Regions from separate parts of the Oceanisphaera sediminis genome, predicted to be linked through region 4. Evidence: predicted binding sites of a transcription regulator. Region 4 holds the regulator's gene; each other region holds the start of a gene.

Region 1 (5,111 bases), on a different contig from region 4:
AACCCCCGCTCCGCTCCCGCGCTTATCGCCTCCTGGGCCAGTGCCAAGGCCATGCCGTCGGCGGCAAAGGCCGCAGGCCGGTTACGATAAATATTGCGGGAAAACTGATCGAGCACGATGATCTCCGCCAGCCGCCCCTCGGCCCGGGTACGCCACTCGAACAGCTCCCCCAGACAGGCCCGCCGGTGCAGGTCACCAAAACGGCGGCGAATGTCGTCATCCAGCGCCTTGCTCTTTTGCCACCACCGGGCCGGCGTCAGGGCTTCAAACCAGAATGTCAGAACCGATTGATACATGGCTGCTCCTTGACGTTGCATCGGTAGATCACAACATTAGCAGAGCATAAACCCGGCGCCGAACTTGCTCCTCTCCCTTGGCAGCGGAGATACAGGCACAGCGGCGGCTTCTCTTCAAGGAAAAGCCGCCAGGGGGAGGTTGGGAGGGGGTGTCACTGCAGTAACCCCTCCCCAGCCCTCCCCTTGCGTTGCACCCCGCCATTATTCTGAGGATATCGAGGTCAAGGGGAGGGAGCAGAGCGGCGCCGTTCAAATACAACAAGGCCCCGCATGTGCGGGGCCCGGTACAGCTAAAACGCGCAGTAATCAGAACACCAGGTGGGCAATCAGGGCGATCACCGGCAGGGTCACCAGGGTACGCAGCAGGAAGATGACGAACAGCTCCAGCACGTTCACCGGGATCTTGCTGCCCAGCAGCAGGGCGCCGACTTCCGACATATAGATAAGCTGGGTCACCGACAGGGCGGCAATCACAAAGCGGGTCAGATCGCTCTCGATGGACGTCGCCAGAATGGCGGGAATGAACATGTCGGCAAACCCGACCACCATGGTCTCGGAGGCGGCGGCGGCTTCCGGAATCTGCAGCAGTTCCAGCAGCGGCACAAAAGGCATGCCCAGCCAGCTGAACAGCGGCGTGGTTTCGGCAATCACCAGCGCCAGGGTACCGAAGGCCATGACCACCGGCAGTACCCCCAGCAGCATATCCAGGGCATTGTGAATACCGGTACGCGCCACCTGGCCCAGGCTTTCTACCTTGCCGGCACGAGCCAGTGCCAGATGATAGCCATGACTCAGGCGGGAGTAACCGGCCGGGGTCACTTCGCCATCGGCCGGACGCGCTTCGCCGTTGATGAAGGTATCTTTCTTCCAGCACAGGGGCGGCAGACGTGGCACCACGATGGCCGCCACTATGCCGGCCACACACACCGCGATATAGAAAGGAATAAACATGTGCTCCAGCTTCACCTGAGCCAGCACCACCAGACTGAAGGTGATGGACACCGCCGAGAAGGTGGTGCCGATCACCGCCGCTTCACGCTGGGTGTAATGATGGCCTTCGTACTGTTTGCTGGTCAGCAGAATACCCACGCTGCCATCGCCCAGCCAGGAGGCCATACAGTCTACCGCCGAGCGGCCGGGCAAACGAAACACCGGACGCATGATGCCGGTCAGCAGGGTACCAACAAATTCCAGCAGGCCAAAGTCCAGCAGCAAGGGCAACAGCAGGCCGGCAAAAATGAACACCGCGAACAGCACCGGCATCAAATCGTTCAGCACCAGGCCGCCGGTGTCGCCGCTGTACAGTATCTCGGGGCCGGTCTGGGTATACACCATCACCACGAATACCGCACCCAGCAGTCGGCTGATCAACCACACCGGGCTCACATTGAACAGGGTATTCAAAAAAGAACTACGGGTGATAAAGGTCGGTTTGAACAGGGTGGCAAACACGGACACCAGTGCCGACAGGCTGACAATCGCGGTCACTATGCTGGTCAGCGATCCGGCCAGCAATGCCTGCAGGCTCTTGGCCAGCACCGCTATCATGATGGTCAGATCGCCGTTATAGCTGACCGGGGTCATGAACAGCAGAATACCCAGCAGCGAGGGCAATAAAAACATCAGCAGATTGCGTTTACCGACCGCGGCCTGCCCCTTCAAGGTCTTTTCCATGGTGACTCCTTCCTTATCGGGTCCATACCCAACTCGGCTAAAAAAAAAGTAAAAACTGCTTTTTTATGCAGCTCAGCACGACACAAAGGAATAAAACCAGCCCACAAATGAATAATCTATCAATGAAGGATGGTCTTGCTGAATACTTATTTTACAGCCAAATATATTTAATCAAAAGCAAAAATCAAAACATACCCCCAACAAACAAGGTTATGTTAGATTTTTGTTCCACATTGTTAAAAACAGGCGGGAGTATAGGGGCTTTTGGAGAGCATGGAAACCGACCCAGCGCACAAAAACAAAAAAGGCTGCCGCAGCAGCCTCGAGAACACATGACATATTCACTTTCGATGCAATACAAAACACAATTCATCAAAAAATTGCCGCTCGCCGGACGCTACCCCGGGGTTGCTTGGTCCTTCTTCTATCCGGCCCAGCCGCTCAACGGTGAAATGGGGTTCAAACAGCCGCCGAACGTCCGCCTCCGATACCGCAAAGGGCGGCGATTGTTGCTGAATGGGCGCATAATCCACGGTGATCAGCAGCAGGGTCGCACCCGGATTGAGCAAACGTGCCAGCAAGTCCGCGTAGGCGACCCGCATCGGCTCGGGCAGGGCAATCAGCGCCGCCCTGTCATAGGCGGCATCAAAACGACGCGCCAGGCTGTCGGCCTGAAAGAAGTCGCCTTCATACAACCATATTCGACCGGCGTGCCAGCATCGATAATGACCAGATTGCTCCAGTTCGGGTGCCAGCCCGGCCTCGGTGAAAAAATCCTGCACCGCCAGTGGCGACAGCTCGAACCCCGCCACCGTATGCCCCTGCTCCACCAGCCAGTGCATGTCCCGGCTTTTACCACACAGCGGCACCAGTACCTCGGTCTGCTGCAAGAGCGGTAATTGGGGCCAGAATCGGCTTAACTGAGGGTTAACCTGCTGGCGATGAAACCCGATGCGCGACGACTGCCAACGCTGATGCCAGAACTCCGCTTCCATCTCGACTCCCATGGTTAGGTCTGTTGACCTTAATAAAACCGGCACTATCGCAGCTCGATAGCCTGTCCATCAAGCCCCGGGTTTGAACTGATTGCTGCCCGGATCGTAGCGGTAACCTATTTGCGCCATGCGCGCCATTATTCGGCCGCTGTCCAGCTCGTAACGGGACAGCAAGGCGGTGAGGCTGTCGCACTCCAACCGCAGCTTCTCGTTCAGAATGCTCAGCACCATGTGATTATCCATTCGCTCCAGCAACGTCTTGTCCATCTTGTTCTCCTGTCTGGTATTTTCGCTCGAGATAGCGAGATCAACGAATACTATAGTCGGGTCGAAAAATACTGCCTCGTTAAAACTTACTGTATATTTGAACAGTATCTTGTTGACCGATACGCCATCGACCATTACTGTATATAAAAACAGTAACCGAGCAACAAGGAACCTGTATGGCCACCCTCTTGTTAACCCGTGAACAGTTAACCCGTGAACAGTTATTCCGTGAACAGCTATCTCGTAAGCAGACTGTTTCATCTGCGCCTCAGGGTCCGCTTACGCCGAATGAAACCGACAATAACATCATGCGTATTACACACTGGAGTCGGGTACAACAGGCACGGTTACTGGCCAGCCTGGCCGTCATCAGTCGGCAAAACCGGGGCTGGATACTGATCGCCAATGGCCCGGCACCGCTGTCACGCCGAATACTGATTGACGCCGGCGTCAATCCGGCACGGGTCATAGAAGTAAAAAGGGCATCCGAATCACTGCTGCAACAGGCCAGGGCCTGTACCGGCATTGCCGCCCTGGTGTGCTGGCAGCCAGGCGGCGCGGCGTTGCCTTTACCGGGTCATCGAGGGCAAAGCATGTTCATTATCACGCCGACCGACAGACCCCCGACGCTGGTTCAGCCACGATGTGCCGCCAGCCCGGCCATGATGGACGCTTCGCCCGGCAAAACCGGCATCACCCGATACAGGAGACTCGCGACCGGAGAAACAGCGGGCCGTGGATTGACGAGAGGATACTGTGGTTCGATTCGCTGATACCGAGGGTAAGCCGCCATCCGTGGCGGCATGAAGAAGAGGCGATATCAAGAGGCAATGAGTGCCAGGGATATTCGGTGCATTCTCAGTGCCCGCCTTCATCCTTGTCGTAAGGATATTTGACGTGGCCGTAGCGGATCACCAGTATGGCCACCGCCAGTACCAGAGCGGCACCGGCTACCGTGATCAAACGTAAACTGTCCATGCCCTTCATATCCAGAATCATGTAGCGGGCCAGGGCCACGATGGCAATATACAGCGGTATGCGAATGGGCAACTTGCCGGATCGCAGGTATATGGCCACCATCGCCAGCACTTCCAGATAGATGAACATCAGCAGCAAGTCGGCCAGTGTCACGGTTCCGGCCCGCCACATATGGCCGATTTCGATGCCCACCGCCACCACGGTGGACGCCGCCACTATGATGAGACCAATATGCTGTAACACATCCAGTACCTTACTACCCAGCATGCGGTTATTACTCATAGACTCCCCTTATAAATGATGTAAACAGGATACCTTGCTCGTAGATCCGCTATCCTGACGCTGCCTGCTCTCCGGTCTACACGCAGATCCGCTCGAAAAAGGGACGACCGCGTGACCCATGGCCACCGGATCCGGTCTTGTTACCACCGGTGCAGCCCCCTATAATAACCGCGCTCTCACTCATATAACTTATAAGAAATTAAACTTGTATGAACTTTTTGAATAAAGCGAACACGCCGCCCTAGCCCATATCCTGCATCATTGCGTTTACCCGCGTCTTGCCTCGCCACTGTGCGAGCATTTTGCCTTGTTCATATCTCTGTTGAATCCGTACCGCTGCGCCCGCCTCGATGCCACGCCGGTGCGACACTCACCCACAACCCTGGAACAATTAATAATGCTACCGAACATCAAGCAAACCTGGTTCTTCAACATAAGGGGAGACGTGCTCGCCGGCCTGGTGGTCGCCCTGGCGCTGATCCCGGAAGCCATCGCCTTTTCCATTATCGCCGGCGTCGATCCTAAAATCGGTCTTTATGCTTCCTTCAGCATGGCGGTGGTTATCGCCTTCGCCGGTGGCCGTCCGGGCATGATTTCTGCCGCTACCGGCGCCATGGCG
Region 2 (5,111 bases), on a different contig from region 4:
GTGGTTACATGCCTGGGTTTAATGGGGGGGCTTTGTTAGGGAAAGTGAAAAGCGAGTTCGCTTTAGGTTTGTCTCATGTGGTGTTTGGTGCGTGTTCAGCCAGGTATGGTTGTGTTGATTATGAAGAGCTTGCGGTCACCTTTCTCAATGAAGCATCAGCAGTGGATGCTGTGTACTCCAGAGTTCGCTCTCTAGTCTTGAGAAGGTCTCCCGACACACAGAGTACACTTTGCTTCTTCGGGATCAAGTTTAGCGTTGATGAGCTTCGCTTTGTGTTAGATGAGAAATTCAGAGTCTATCTTCGCTGGGTGGTGCTAGCCTCCAGCTCTTACCTGATAAATGAAAGGAAAAGTTTGCTTGAGTCAGCGGTAAGGTTTTCTCTTTTTGATACACCGCCCTACAAGTCTTCAGAGTTTCATGCTGGAGAAGTGACATTCTGCAACTATATAGCCCGGAGGTTTATGAATGTAGAGGCATGTTTTGACTTTGATGGGATGGTAGTAGCTGCACTAAATCGTGACTCCTGTCAACTGACTTTCAAATTAGCTAGTTTTATCTTTCGGGCATCCTTGATGTTGGCTCGCAAAGTTAGTTTTTCTTTGAGCGAACTGAGCAAAGAGAGGTCGGGGCTGTGTAATTTCTTAATTTTTAAAGTGGGTAACGATCGCTCAATGAGGTGTTTCTCTATGCATTTCTGCGAACGTAGAGGAACTCTGCCACTTCCGGATAAGTACAGTATTAAGGTATATCCAAGCAATAAGTTACTTGATAGCGGAAGGAGATCCAAAAGGAAGGTCGATATTTTTGAGGAGGTGGGTGATATAAGCAAACTCATTGTCAGTGTGCTAGATGATGTAGAAATGTAAAATCTTACACCTCCGCCGTATCTCATGAACCATATTCAAGGAGCTGGTCATGAGATTTTTAAGACTTAAAGACGTCATCGATAAAACTGGCCTTTCTCGTTCTACTATCTACCGTCAGATTGCTGAGGGCTGTTTCCCTAAAGGTATTCCTCTCGGAGGTAAAGCCACAGGCTGGCTTGAAAGCGAGATAGAGGATTGGATGCTGGAACGCTTAGCCAAGAGAAATGGCTAAGAGGATAATCACTAAATATTTCCCTTCTGTTTTGATTTTTTTGGAGAGTTGAGCTCTTGCCGTTAACATCTGATTTCATCGGTGCCTATTTATTTTCTATTGCTTGTTTCTCTTTGTTTTAGATAGTGCTGTTGTCGGTATAGTAATATTGGGTAAATTAATTTATTGAAGGTGGTTATGAATAACGTTAGAGTTGAAATGAATACTAACTTAAGTAGATGGCATAATGAGGAGTATAACGGTATGCCAGTACTAACTGGCAATGGGCCTTGCATCACTGAGTACCTTCATAAAACACACCAGGTAATTAACACACACTTGGCATACCACAACCGAGTGTTTGCCATACGCCTGGACTTGAGGTTTCCAAGTTTTGTGAACACAGAGTGTTACTCAAGCGACGTGATAAACAGATTCATTTGCTCCCTTAGAGCAAAGCTGAAGCATGCCTATCAAAGTGCCCTGCGTCAAGGTCGCAGGGTGCATGAGCCAGGCTTGAGGTATTTATGGGCAAGGGAATTGGGCCAGGATGGTCATCCGCACTATCACTTATTACTACTGTTAAACCGGGATGCTTACTTTACCCTAGGGGACATGAGGAGCTCGGAAGGAACTCTCTACAGCAAGCTAAACTCGGCCTGGGCAACCGCCCTGGGCATTGAAGAGTTTGATACGCGAGGACTGGTGAATGTTGCAGGTACGTTCCATTGGAAGTCTGGTGAAGATATCGGGCCGCTCTTCCAAGCTGCAAGCTACATGTGCAAAGAGCACTCCAAGGAGTTTGGCATACGTCAGCATGCCTTTGGCAGCTCCAGAGGGTAGCTCTTTTCTCAGTTCTAGAGTCATGTTTAAGCCCTGATATTTTCCTTCTCTTGCCCTTCTCTACACCTGAAAATATACTGTATTAATATACAGTTAAAAGGTGTTCATATGACCATCATACTGGGCTCTCTCAGAGCCGACTCCGACTATCTGCTGCCATTACTGGTAGAGCGTGCATCATGCGGCTTTCCTAGCCCGGCACAGGACTATGTGGAGCAGGGGATTGACCTTAACGCCTACTGTATCCGACATCCTGCGGCTAGCTATCTGGTGCAGGCCAGCGGAGACAGCATGGTTGGAGTGGGGATTTACTCAGGTGACTTGCTGGTGGTGGACCGCTCTATAGAGGCGGCCCATCACCATATCGTGATTGCATGCGTGAACGGCGAGATGACCTGCAAGCGGCTGGAGCTGAAACCCCGGTTCCGGCTGGTGGCCGAAAATCCGGTATACCCGCCCATTGAGCCTGAGGAAGGAGATTCGATGGAGATTTTTGGTGTGGTAACCAACATCATCCGCCGGTTGCCGCTGTGAAACCGGTCTTTGCCCTGGTGGACTGTAATAATTTTTATGCTTCCTGCGAGCGCCTGTTTCGGCCAGATCTGAATGGCCGGCCAATCGTTGTGCTATCAAATAATGATGGCTGTGTGGTCGCTCGCAGTGCTGAAGCCAAGGCGATGGGGATTGGTATGGGCGTTCCCTATTTCAAGATTAAAGAGGCTTATGAGCGTGCCGGTGGCGTAGTATTTTCAAGCAACTACGCACTCTATGCTGACCTTTCTCGCCGGGTGATGACGGTACTGGAAATGCAGGTGCCACGGGTAGAGGTCTACTCCATTGATGAGGCTTTTCTTGATTTGAGTGGCCTCGAACACCTGGTTTCTTTGAGTGAGTTTGCGGCCGACATTCGGCAGCGTGTGCTGCGTTGGGTTGGGATCATGGTCGGCGTAGGGATTGCACCGACCAAAACCTTGGCCAAGCTTGCCAACTATGCAGCCAAACGCTGGCCGGCGACAGATGGCGTGGTGGATTTGCGTGACCCAATAAGACAGCAGAAGTTGCTGCAGTTGGTGCCGGTGGAAGAAGTGTGGGGCATCGGTCGTCGCCTGGCCCGACAGCTCAATGAGATGGGAATACGCACAGCCTGGCAACTGGCCAAGGCAAACCAGAAGGTGATCCGACGCCAGTTTTCCGTGGTGGTGGAACGGACTGTCTGTGAGCTGAATGGCCTGAGCTGCTTGGCGCTGCATGAGCAGCCTGAGCCTAAAAAACAAATTATCAGTAGCCGTAGCTTTGGCGAGAGAATAACTGAGTTTCAATCTATGCGAGAGGCTGTAAGCAAATACACCAGCCGAGCGGCGGAAAAGCTCAGGGTACAGCAGGAGTACTGCCGGCTTGTGCAGGTATCGCTCCGAACCAGTCCGTTTTCTCCGCAGGAGCCGTTCTACAGCAACAGTGCTATCGTGGAGCTGGGACTCCCAACCGCTGATAGTCGGGAGCTTGTACAGGCTGCCTGTCAGGGCTTAAGACAGATCTGGAAAGCCGGCTACCGTTATCAGAAGGCATCGGTGATGCTCACCGACTTCTGGCCGCCGGGCAGTTACCAACAAAACCTGTTCGAAACACCGTGCAGCAAGCCGAAAAGCCAAGCCTTGATGCAGGTGATGGACAACATCAACTCCTCCGGAAAGGGGAGAGTGTTCCTGGCAGCTGAAGGCATTGAGCAAGAATGGCAGATGAAACGGGGTTTTTTGTCACCGGCATACACCACCCGTATAAGTGATATTCCTAAAGTGAGTTAACCTAACTGGCATTGACTCGAAATATGGTAAGACGCATCTGGTGTTCAGAGTGAAACCCCATATCGCGATTACAAAAAAGCTCGGGGGTGTAACCGGCCTCACGGATGGCGCGCTCGACCGCGTCTATGTCTGTAACGCCTTCTACGGCTACTCGACGTGCGGAGAGGTCCACCTCAATGTCCGCCTGCGGAGCGGCGGTGGTTATTGCGGCTCGTATAACGCCCGCACAGTGACCGCAAGTCATGTCATTTACCTGAAAATTGACCATTGACGTTCCTTCTCTTGGTTCGTGATTGAATACCTGTACGATAAACCTTCCCACCATGGTAAGGTCAACACAAGAGGTACTCGTATTCTCCGGGCATTGTAAAAATTCCGACTCGTCTCCGATTGGGACGCGTCCACCGCAAGCATTGACAACCTTGCCAAGCGCACAGATACAAACTATTTCATTCGTCCGCGCCTCGCGATAGATGACAAATATGTAATCGGCCTGCAACGCGTCCGACAGGGTCACCCCGCTACAGTTCTTCTAATGGTCGCACAACGTTGGCCATGCTGAGAGTTCAGCGCAGCTCGCACAAGGAGAACACTATGAAATGCGATATCAAGATGATGCTGAAAGCGGGGGCCGGCCTGGCCGCTGTGGTAGCCGTTGCCTACGCCACCTTTCCCGCCGCCCGTGAATTGATCACTGCCTGGGCGCCAGCATTGTTCTTCCTGATTTGTCCCATGATGATGTTCTTCATGATGAAAGGCATGCAGTCTTGCCACAAAGAACAAGACATCAGGAAGCCCGAAGCACGACCGGTGCCGCTACCCGATACGAAAAACATTCTTGATGAGCGGCGTTGACGAGGCCAGTTCGACGACTGTTGTTCAACAGCGTCCAACATGCATTTGAGCCGTCTCTTCCCCCAAAACCACCTGCTTCAATTCTGGAGATTAAAATGCAGAAGTTCCGCGTTAGCTTGATTACAGCTGTTCTCGCCGCCACCATAGGAGTTGCGAATGCAGCTTCGCTAGCCAATGGAGTCGTTTATAGCGCTAATGAGGGCGATGGGTCCATCAGCGTGATCACACTAAGTTCGGGCGAAGTCCGTACGGTGGATATTCCCGTCGTGCCTCATAACGTACAAATATCGCCCAATGGCAAACTTCTCCTAGCCGTTGGCACGTCTTCCAGTGGCCATGGAGGCCATGGTGGCGAGAAGAGCGAGCCAACGACTTCAGCCGCCACGCACGGCCATGGCAGTCAGGCGGGCCTGGTGCTTTTGGATGCAGGCAAGCCAGGGGAATTAATCGCGACGCTGCCCTCCGGCGACCATCCTGCCCATGTCGTCACCAGCAAGAGCGGCGACTTCGCCTATATAACCAATGCTGATACGA
Region 3 (5,111 bases), on a different contig from region 4:
GGTCTTGTAGATATCTTCCGGATCGCCACTCAGCGCTACCCAGCGGAACGGACCTATGCCTTCGCAGAACAGCGGGCGCACATAGGCGGGCACGAAGCCGGGGAAGTCGAAGGCATTCTTCACCCCTTCTTCCAGCGCCATCTGACGGATGTTGTTGCCGTAATCCAGGGTCGCGGCACCGCGTTCCTGCAGATCCAGCATCGCCTGTACCTGTACCGCCATCGACTGCTTGGCGGCCTTGACCACGGCGGCCTCGTCCTGCTTGCGCATGGCGGCGGCATGCTCCATGGTCCAGCCCTGAGGCAGGTAGCCGTTCAGCGGATCGTGGGCGGAAGTCTGGTCGGTGACCACATCCGGGGTGATGTTGCGCGCGACCAGCTCCGGGAATACATCGGCGGCGTTACCCAGCAGACCGACGGAAATCGCTTCGCCCTTGGCCTTGGCTTCATCGATCATGGCCAGCGCCTCGTCCAGGCTGTAGGCCTTCTTGTCGACATAACGGGTGCGCAGACGGAAGTCGATACGGGTTTCGTCACACTCAACGGTAATACAGTTGAAACCGGCCATGGTGGCGGCCAGCGGCTGAGCGCCACCCATGCCACCCAGGCCACCGGTCAGCACCCAGCGCCCCTTGGCAACACCGTTGAAGTGCTGCTTGGCCACGGCGACGAAGGTTTCGTAGGTGCCCTGCACTATGCCCTGCGAGCCGATGTAGATCCAGGAACCGGCGGTCATCTGGCCGTACATCATCAGGCCTTTCTTATCCAGCTCGTTAAAGTGTTCCCAGTTAGCCCAGTGCGGCACCAGGTTGGAGTTGGCAAGCAGCACCCGCGGGGCGTCGGCGTGGGTCTTGAACACCCCCACCGGCTTGCCGGATTGCACCAGCAGGGTCTCGTCGTCTTCCAGCCGGGTCAGTACTTCGGCAATGCGATCGAAACAGTTCCAGTCGCGGGCCGCACGGCCGATGCCACCGTACACCACCAGATCTTCGGGGCGCTCGGCCACGTCCGGGTGCAGGTTGTTGTGCAGCATGCGGTAGGCGGCCTCGGTCAGCCAGCTCTTGCAGATTTTGTTCACGCCGGTCGGTGATTCGATAACGCGGCCTGGCGCGTGGCGCTTGTCTTGCTGTGACATATTTTGCTGTGACATGGTGGGTCCCTTTTACAGTGTCAAAGTATGAATTAACCGAGCCGCCAGCCGGGCCGTGTGGCCATCGACGTCGTACTCGGGATTAAGCTCGGCCAGATCGGCAAGTCGCAACTTGCCACTGGCGGTAATCTGTTCAATCAATGGTTCAATTACATCCAGTGCTACCCCTCGGGCGGCCGGTGCGCTGACACCGGGAGCCTGGGCGGCGGGAAACACATCGATATCTATGGTCAGGTACAGGTGGTCGCAGCGACCGATAAAACTGTTCAGCTCGCGCTGCATCTCGACCAGCCGGCTCTGGGTCATGGTTCTGTCTTCCCATGTCAGTACCTGCAGCTGTTCGGCCTTGTCGAACAGGGCCCGGGTATTGGAGGCCCGGCTCACGCCCAGACAGGCATACTGGAAGGGCCAACCCTTCTGCTCACAGGCCTGGGCTATCTGGGCAAAGGGGGTGCCGGAAGACACCACAAAGCCTGGGTCGCGCAGGTCGAAATGGGCATCAAAATTGATGATGCCGATGCGCGGAGGCTGCTCCTGCGTCGCTTCTTGTGCCGTAAAGTGTTGCGCCAGACCACTCCAGGAGCCGAAGGCCACCTCGTGGCCGCCCCCCATGACGATGGGCAGTTGCCGGTGCGCCAGGCACTCGGCGACCCGGTCGGCCAGGGCACGGTGCGCCGCTTCCAGATCTTCGCCTGCACAGACCACATCGCCGGCGTCATAAACCGGGGCCGACTGGTGCCAGGCCAGGCTCGCCAGCGTCTTGCGCATGGCGGCTGGGCCCTTGGCGGCTCCGGTGCGTCCCTTGTTGCGGCGCACGCCTTCGTCGCTGCAAAAACCAATCAGGGTGGTACCCGGCTCGGCCGCGGTGCCGAACGGCTGCACCTGCTGGTGCCAGCGGGCGGTGTTGGCCTCGGGATCGGTGCGACCGGTCCAGGTGCTCATGTCGATATTCATGCAAGCTCTCCAGACACAATGCGTTGAACGAGACGGGGCAGACCCACGCTGTAGGCCAGCTCCGCCGGGTTAGTGGTGTCCCACAGGCAGAAGTCCGCCTGCAGACCGGGCGCGATGCGACCCACCTCTGCCTGCAAGCCCAGCGCCCGGGCACCGTGGGCGGTGACACCGCGCAGGGCCTCGATGGGAGTCAGGCGAAACAGAGTGCAGGCCATATTCAGCATCAGTTTCAGGCTGAAGATGGGTGAGGTGCCCGGGTTGGCGTCGGTGGCCAGCGCCATCGGCACCCGGTAACGACGCAGCAGCTCGATGGGCGGCACCCTGGTTTCGCGCAAGATGAAGAAGGCGCCGGGCAACAGGGTGGCGACGGTACCGGCCTCGGCCAGCGCCTTGACCCCGTCTTCGTCCAGATATTCGATATGATCGACCGACAAGGCGCCGGCCCGGGCGGCGGCGGCGCTGCCGCCGAGGTTGGACAACTGCTCGGTGTGCCCCTTGATAGCCAGCCCATGGGCTTTGGCGGCGGTATAGACCCGCTCGCACTGCGCGACCGAGAAGGCGATGTTTTCGCAGAACACATCCACAGCGTCGGCAAGCCCTTCGGCGGCGGCAGCCGGAATCATTTGGTTGCACACCAGCTCGATGTAGCCGTCGGCATCGTCTTTGTATTCCGGTGGCAGGGCGTGGGCGCCGAGCAATGTGGTGACTACCCGAACCGGCAGCTCGCGGCCAAGGCGGCGCGCCACCCGCAGCATCTTCAATTCGTTGTCCAGATCCAGTCCGTAACCGGACTTGATTTCGACCGTGGTGGCGCCGTCGGCCATCAGGGCCTGCAGGCGGGGTTTGGCGCTCTCGAACAGCTCGTCTTCGGTGGCGGCACGGGTGGCCCGCACCGTGCTGATGATACCGCCGCCGGCACGGGCGATTTCTTCGTAGCTTTTACCTTCCAGCCGGGCTTCAAATTCGCCGGCGCGGTTGCCGCCGAACACCAGGTGGGTATGGCAGTCAATCAGTCCGGGGGTCATCAGGGCACCCTGGGCATCGATGCACTCGAAACCGGATTGATCATCGGTATTCAGTTCGCTCATCGGCTTGAGCCAGGCAATCCGGCCTTGCTGTACGGCCACCGCCATCGGCTCGGCGGCCGTATTCAGGCCATCAAACAGAATGGCATTCAACCAGAGGCGTGATGATGACTGAATCATGGGAATGTCCTTGATAAGCAATTTGTATATACATTTAATCCTATTTTTTTTATCTGGCAACCCCCAGAAAGTGAATTGAGCAAAAAATTTGACTCAACCCACACTATAAGCATAGGAGCCATTAACTTTTATTGTCTTTGTATATACATTGTACATTCATTATCCACATCGGTTACTCATCGCTAGTGACAAGGAGTTCTCATGAATCGGGTTACGGAGCAATCTAACGTCCCCGGCAAAGCCATCGGCCGGCTGCTCGGGTTGAGTACCGTCGGCATTTTTATCTTCTTCATTCCCATCAGCCTGCAGGGCAAGACCAGTATTCCGCTGGATCATATGGTCGGCTGGCTGCGTGCCGCCCTGGGTGAAACCGGCGCCGGCTGGTATGCCATGGCGATGATACTGGCGGGGGCGGTTTACCCGCTGATTACCGGGTGCTGGAAGCACAGTCTGACCGACCGCGTTTTTCTGCTGCTGAAGTGGCTGGGTGTTATCGCCGGCGCGCTGGCGCTCACCGGTGCCGGGCCCGCCGCCCTGCAGACGCCGGACATGCTGCCGTTTCTGTTCAACAAACTGGTGATTTCGGTGGGGCTGATCGTGCCCATCGGCTCGGTGTTTCTGGCCTTTCTGGTGGGCTATGGCCTGCTGGAAGCCATCGGTATTCTGGTGCAAAAGCTGATGCAGCCCATCTGGCGCACGCCGGGCCGCTCCGCCATCGATGCGGTCGCCTCCTTCGTCGGCAGCTACTCCATCGGCCTGCTGATCACCAACCGGGTCTATGTGTCCGGCCATTACTCGGCCCGGGAAGCGGCCATTATCGCCACCGGTTTTTCCACCGTGTCCGCCACCTTCATGATTATCGTGGCCAAAACGCTGGGGCTGATGGAGATCTGGAACCAGTACTTCTGGCTGACCCTGCTGATCACCTTTGTGGTCACCGCCATCACGGTACGACTACCGCCACTGTCACGGCTGGATAACCGGGCCGAGCACCGGGAGCCGGCCTGCGAGAACGGCAACCGTCTGGGTATTGCCTGGCAGAATGGTCTGGAGATTGCCGAGCAGGCGCCGAGTCTCGGCAGGAACGTCGTCGACAACTTCAAGGACGGCCTGGTGATGACCATCAGCATATTGCCGTCCATCATGTCGGTGGGGCTGATTGGCCTGCTGGTGGCCAAGTACACGCCGATGTTCGACTGGCTGGGCTATCTGTTCTATCCGGTGACCTGGCTGTGGGGAGTGGAAGACGGCATGCTGCTGTCCAAGGCCACCGCCTCGGGGCTGGCGGAAATGTTTCTGCCGGCGCTGTTGATGGCCGAAGCCGACTTTGTCGCCCGCTTCGCCGCCGGTGTGGTGTGTGTGTCGTCGATTCTGTTCTTCTCGGCGTCCATCCCCTGCATTCTGGCCACCCGACTGCCGCTGAAAGTGGGTACCCTGGTGCTGGTTTGGTTTATCCGCGCCTTTTTAAGCCTGCTGCTGGCCATTCCCGTGGCCATGCTGATCGCCCCCTGACCCCTACCAACAGCTTAGAACTTGAAGGCAGCGACCGAGTACCCCTAAGCAGACCCTCTGCGCCAGGGAAGGCGCGGTGGAGCCCCCAGGGAGGGGTTTACGGCGTGTCTGCGTGCGGTACTCGGTTGGTGTTTAAACTCTCGGGGTTACTATTAAACTTCCTCTCACCGGCCACCTCCACGCTCCGGGCTGGCTCCAGCTGCGGCTTACCGTTAAGATGTTGCCTTTTACACGAGACGACCTCATGGCCCTGACCGCCACCCTGCATAAAGTCCGCATGAATATCAGCGA
Region 4 (5,111 bases):
CTGTTGGTGGCGGGCGTGCTGCCCAACCTGATGCAGTTCTGGGCCAGCGGCCCCCGCTTCGGTGGGCTGTCGGGGGTGGTGTATGCCCTGCTGGCCTATGTGTGGTTGTCGGGGCGGCTCAACCCGGCCCGCGGCATAGGGCTGCCGGACGGCATGGCGGTGTTCATGGTGGTCTGGCTGGTGCTGGGCTTTGCCGGCGTGCTGGGTCCGGTGGCCAATCTGGCCCACCTGGGCGGTGGGCTGATCGGACTGTTACAGGCCTGGTTTGATCGTGGTCGTCGTGCTTACTGATACAGGAACTTGGTAAACAGCAGGCGATGAATCGGTGTTTCGCCGGTTTCTTTCAGCAGTAAATCGTTGAGTCGCTGCTGTCCTTGCTGCGCCAGCTCGTTGCGTACTTCCAGCGAGCGAATTTCCTGCTGGTTCTGCTCTGCCAGCAGGTTGTTGATGGCATCGCGCAGCAGCGGCATATGCTGCTCCACCAGCGGCATCTTGTCGGCACTTTTCAGCATCAAATCGACGGACACTCGAATATAACCCAGGGTCTGCCCCGAATTCTGGTAGTTGGTAATAATGTCCGGCGTCATGGTGTAGTATAAGGGCCCTTCGGGAGCCGTCTCCTGAGCGTGAAGCTGACCGGCAGTCAACAGGATACAAAGTGCAATAAAGCGAAACATCGCAAGCCTTTCTATTTGAATAATAAGAGTATTGTTTAAATAAAGCACTGGCCGGTCAAGTGAATACGTATTTTTCAGAATAATGAAGCGATTCGAGCATGTGTTTTACCATTTCAGGAAGTGCCAGTGACTAACACCGCCGATCATGCCTGGCACTGGGGGCCGGAGTTGCCGCAGTCTCAGCGGCTATTGTGCCACTGGCTACAGGATACCGGCTCTCTGACCGAACGGTTGCGTCGTCATTGCCGGCAGTTTCGGGTTCAGTTACAGCGCACCACCGCCGAAATATCCCTTACCCCGACTCAGGCCGCATGGATTGGCGCCGATCGTGCCTTTTGCCGTGAAGTGTTGCTGCTCTGCGATGAACAGCCCTGGGTTTATGCCAGCTCCCTGTATTCTCCCTCGACCCTGAATGCGGTGCCGGCGCTGGGCGGGCTGGGTCAGCGGGCGCTGGGCGAATTGTTGTTTGAAGATCCTCAATTACTGCGCAGCGAGTTCGAATTTGCCCAACTGACGACTCCGCAGTGGCAGCAGTTGACTCAAATGCAGGACATAGTGCCGTCAGCAAAGGATTATTTGCCCTGGGCCCGGCGTTCGCTGTTGTCTACCGGCAGGGCCGGTGTCTTGGTGACCGAGCTGTTTTTACCGCAGGCGCAGGCCTATCAGGAAGGAAATAAATGACTGCCATGACTACCCCATCCCGACCTCGCTGGCGTGCCTATATGGCGCTGGCCCGACTCGACAAACCCATCGGCACCCTATTGCTGCTGTGGCCGACCCTGTGGGCGATCTGGATAGCCGGTGAGGGCCGGCCTTCGTTCTGGCTGCTGCTGGTGTTTGTTGCCGGGGTGTTTTCGATGCGCTCCGCCGGTTGTGTAATCAACGATTACGCGGACCGTCATATCGACGGGCACGTCAAGCGTACCCATGCCCGGCCGCTGCCGAGTGGCGAGCTGACCGAAAAGCAGGCGCTGGGCTTTTTCGCCCTGCTGGTGGGTATCTCCTTCCTGCTGGTGCTGACCACCAACGCCCTGACCATACAACTGGCGGTGGCTGGCCTGGGCTGGGCGGCGCTTTATCCCTTCATGAAACGCTACACCAACCTGCCGCAGCTGTTTCTGGGCATCGCCTTTTCCTGGGCCATTCCCATGGCCTTCGCCGCCCAGAGCAACAGCCTGCCGCCGGGACTCTGGCTGCTGTTCGCCGCCAATCTGACCTGGACCATCGCCTACGACACCATGTATGCCATGGTGGATCGAGACGATGACCTTAAAATCGGCGTCAAGTCGACCGCCATCCTGTTTGGTCGTCGTGACAAGCTGGCAGTCGGTCTGTTGCAGCTAGTGACCCTGATGTTGCTGGTGGCGGCCGGCCAGGCCTTTGCCCTTGGCCCCATTTTTTACTGGAGCCTGCTGGGTGCGGCCGGCCTGTTTGTGTACCAGCAGCGGCAGATCCGCGACCGGGAGCGCATGGCCTGTTTCGGCGCCTTTCTCAACAACAACTACGTCGGCATGCTGGTATTCGCCGGCGTGGTACTGACGTTGCTGTAACCACAGCGGGTGGTGGCTGATGCAAGGATACCGGTCGCAGGAAGGGCTCGGATTTTATGCTTGCCCTGTCGGATTTACTGGATATACTGACAGTTAACTGTATAAAAAAACAGGTCCATTATGAAAGCCCTTACGCCTCGCCAGTCTCAGGTACTGGAGATCATCAAAGAGCATATTCAGCAGACCGGGATGCCGCCGACCCGCGCCGAAATTGCCCGGACGCTGGGCTTTAAATCGGCGAATGCCGCCGAAGAGCACCTCAAGGCGCTGGCTAAAAAAGGCGTCATCACCATGATGCCCGGCACCTCTCGTGGTATTCGCCTCGCCGAGGAAGAAGAGGAATTGGGGCTGCCGCTGATCGGACGCGTTGCCGCCGGTGAGCCCATTCTGGCCCAGCAGCATATCGAGAGCCACTACAAGCTGGATCCGTCCCTGTTTCATCCGTCGGCCGATTTTCTGCTGCGGGTAAAGGGCATGAGCATGAAGAACATCGGCATCATGGACGGCGATCTGCTGGCGGTACATAAAACCCGGGAAGTGCGCAATGGCCAGGTGGTTGTCGCCCGGCTGGACGATGAAGTCACGGTCAAGCGCTTTCGGCGTCAGGGCAGCAAGGTCAGCCTGTTGCCCGAAAACGAGGAACTTGCTCCCATCGAGGTGGACCTGCGTACTCAGGAGCTGACCATCGAAGGCCTGGCCGTCGGGGTGATCCGCAACGCCGACTTCTGATTTCCCCTTGCTCTGAACAGCGCACTCCGGGGCAGTTGATCTGCCCCGTTTTTCGTTTCCTTCCATCAACTCCATTAAGTATCTGATCATATTTGTGCCTCAGACCAGAGGCAACACAGCCGCCTCCCTCGACACGCCACTGGGCTAGCCATCTTTGCTGGGTAACCGGCTGCGAATATTCACTGGATACTCGGTCCATTACCCAACAAAGATATACGGCAGCAAGCTGCCCCATGGGGGCTCGGAAATGCCGTCCATAGCATTTCACGGTCGAGGGGGTCGTTCTCTGTTGCCTCTTCTTGAGCACCGAGTAGCCAGAAGGCGGCGCCAACAGGCCATGCCGGAGTATCAAGGAGGACAAAGGGATCTGCTCCAGCGGCCATCACATGACAGGGATGTCATGTGCTGAGCGTCACAAGGAGGTGCTTGAAGCGGGCCGGTGGAGTGGGCCCTTTGTCCGATGTTTACACAGCGATGGAATAGACCACTGTTCATGGGATCGGCCTAACTTCCTTTTTTACTTCAATTTTTTACTTTTTCATTATCAGTGCTTTACTTAGTGAGTGCCGGGCCGAGGGATGTGGTAGCCCGACAAGCACTGACTCGTTAGACGAGTGCACCAAAAATACAGGAAGAACTTTTGGGGGTGCGTGTGAAGCCGATTATTCTGCTGTTGTCCCTGCTGGCAACGCTGCCTGCAAGAGCGCAAGCTCGTTTGAACATGACCGAAGGGGTCACCGATATCAGCCAAAAGGTGTATGGCCTGCATATGACCATACTGATTATCTGCGCGATTATCGGCCTGCTGGTATTCGGGGTCATGTTCTGGGCCATTATTCACCATCGAAAATCCAAGGGTGCCCGGGCGGCGCAGTTTCATGAAAGTACCAAGGTCGAGATCCTCTGGACCCTGATCCCCTTTATCATTCTGATCGCCATGGCGGTGCCCGCCACTCGTACCCTGGTGGCGATGGAAGATGCCTCAGAATCCGATCTCACCGTGCAGATCACCGGGTCTCAGTGGAAGTGGCATTACCGGTACTTCGATCAGGGGGTCGAGTTCTACAGCCTGCTGGCCACCTTGCCGCAGCAAATTCAGGGAACGGTCGCCAAGGGTGAAAATTACCTGATTGAAGTCGACCAGCCGCTGGTGCTGCCCACCGACCGCAAGATTCGTTTCCTGATCACCTCCGATGACGTTATCCACTCCTGGTGGATGCCGGCGTTTGCGGTGAAGAAAGACGCCATTCCCGGTTTTATCAACGAAGCCTGGACCCGCATCAATCAGCCCGGTCTGTATCGCGGTCAGTGTGCCGAGCTGTGCGGCAAGGATCACGGTTTCATGCCGATAGTGGTGGATGCCCGAACGCCCGAGGAATTCGACGGTTGGCTGGCTGACACCCGGGCCGAGCAGGACGCAGCCAAGGCCGCCGAACAGCAGCTGTTGGCGATGGAAATGACCCAGGACGAGTTGATGCAGCTTGGTGAGCAGGTTTATCAACGCCACTGTGCCGCCTGTCACCAGGCCAGTGGCGAAGGCATACCCGGCGCCTTTCCGGCACTCAAGGGCAGCGAGATGGTTCTCAACGACAGGGCCGCCCATATCGATATCGTGCTGTACGGCAAGGCCGGCACCGCCATGCAGAGTTTCGACAAGCAGCTGGCGCTGAAAGAGCTGGCCGCGGTGATCACCTATGAACGCAATGCCTGGGGCAATGATGCCGGCGATCTGGTGCAACCCGGCGACATTGATCAGGCCAGGCAGGGACAATAGGGGGCAGGGATGACACAGCTAAACGTAACAGACACCGCCGATGAACATCTGGGCCATGACGAGGCGCATCACGGCCCGGCCAAAGGCTTGCGGCGCTGGCTGTTTACCACCAACCACAAAGATATCGGCACCCTGTATCTGCTGTTCAGCCTGTCCATGTTCTTTGTGGGCGGCGGCATGGCCATGGTGATTCGGGCCGAGCTGTTTCAGCCCGGCCTGCAGTTGGTGGAGCCGAACTTCTTCAATCAGATGACCACCATGCACGGTCTGGTGATGATTTTCGGCGCCGTGATGCCGTCCTTTGTCGGCCTCGCCAACTGGATGATTCCGATGATGATAGGCGCGCCGGACATGGCGTTGCCGCGCATGAACAACTGGAGC

What was found. Region 4 encodes LexA, which represses DNA repair genes until DNA is damaged. Its sites were predicted from a motif close to ANCTGTNTNNNNANACAGNT; they were not measured.
Positions count from the first base shown of each region.
Region 1: the regulator LexA is predicted to act here: its motif matches at 3,368-3,387, upstream of ABD827_RS16215 (DUF4250 domain-containing protein).
Region 2: the regulator LexA is predicted to act here: its motif matches at 1,996-2,015, upstream of umuD (translesion error-prone DNA polymerase V autoproteolytic subunit).
Region 3: the regulator LexA is predicted to act here: its motif matches at 3,325-3,344, upstream of hutI (imidazolonepropionase).

Region 1 is NZ_BAABDS010000046.1:50,006-55,116, forward strand. Features, by position in the region: gene ABD827_RS16200 (DUF924 family protein) at 1-296, opposite strand, end outside; gene ABD827_RS16205 (YjiH family protein) at 603-1,970, opposite strand; gene ABD827_RS16210 (thiopurine S-methyltransferase) at 2,312-2,965, opposite strand; gene ABD827_RS16215 (DUF4250 domain-containing protein) at 3,035-3,232, opposite strand; gene ABD827_RS16220 (hypothetical protein) at 3,541-4,005, shown strand; gene ABD827_RS16225 (phosphate-starvation-inducible protein PsiE) at 4,091-4,492, opposite strand; gene ABD827_RS16230 (SulP family inorganic anion transporter) at 4,890-5,111, shown strand, end outside.
Region 2 is NZ_BAABDS010000038.1:212,767-217,877, forward strand. Features, by position in the region: gene ABD827_RS13465 (hypothetical protein) at 1-866, shown strand, start outside; gene ABD827_RS13470 (helix-turn-helix transcriptional regulator) at 916-1,098, shown strand; gene ABD827_RS17840 (inovirus Gp2 family protein) at 1,342-1,920, shown strand; gene umuD (translesion error-prone DNA polymerase V autoproteolytic subunit) at 2,029-2,454, shown strand; gene umuC (translesion error-prone DNA polymerase V subunit UmuC) at 2,451-3,722, shown strand; gene ABD827_RS17845 (heavy-metal-associated domain-containing protein) at 3,724-4,047, opposite strand; gene ABD827_RS13490 (DUF2933 domain-containing protein) at 4,317-4,577, shown strand; gene ABD827_RS13495 (YVTN family beta-propeller repeat protein) at 4,673-5,111, shown strand, end outside.
Region 3 is NZ_BAABDS010000006.1:41,516-46,626, reverse strand. Features, by position in the region: gene hutU (urocanate hydratase) at 1-1,149, opposite strand, end outside; gene hutG (formimidoylglutamase) at 1,162-2,103, opposite strand; gene hutI (imidazolonepropionase) at 2,100-3,308, opposite strand; gene ABD827_RS02690 (YjiH family protein) at 3,510-4,820, shown strand; gene ABD827_RS02685 (YaeQ family protein) at 5,065-5,111, shown strand, end outside.
Region 4 is NZ_BAABDS010000026.1:197,173-202,283, forward strand. Features, by position in the region: gene glpG (rhomboid family intramembrane serine protease GlpG) at 1-291, shown strand, start outside; gene ABD827_RS08875 (flagellar basal body-associated FliL family protein) at 285-677, opposite strand; gene ABD827_RS08880 (chorismate--pyruvate lyase family protein) at 804-1,358, shown strand; gene ubiA (4-hydroxybenzoate octaprenyltransferase) at 1,364-2,227, shown strand; gene lexA (transcriptional repressor LexA) at 2,348-2,956, shown strand; gene coxB (cytochrome c oxidase subunit II) at 3,609-4,730, shown strand; gene ctaD (cytochrome c oxidase subunit I) at 4,740-5,111, shown strand, end outside.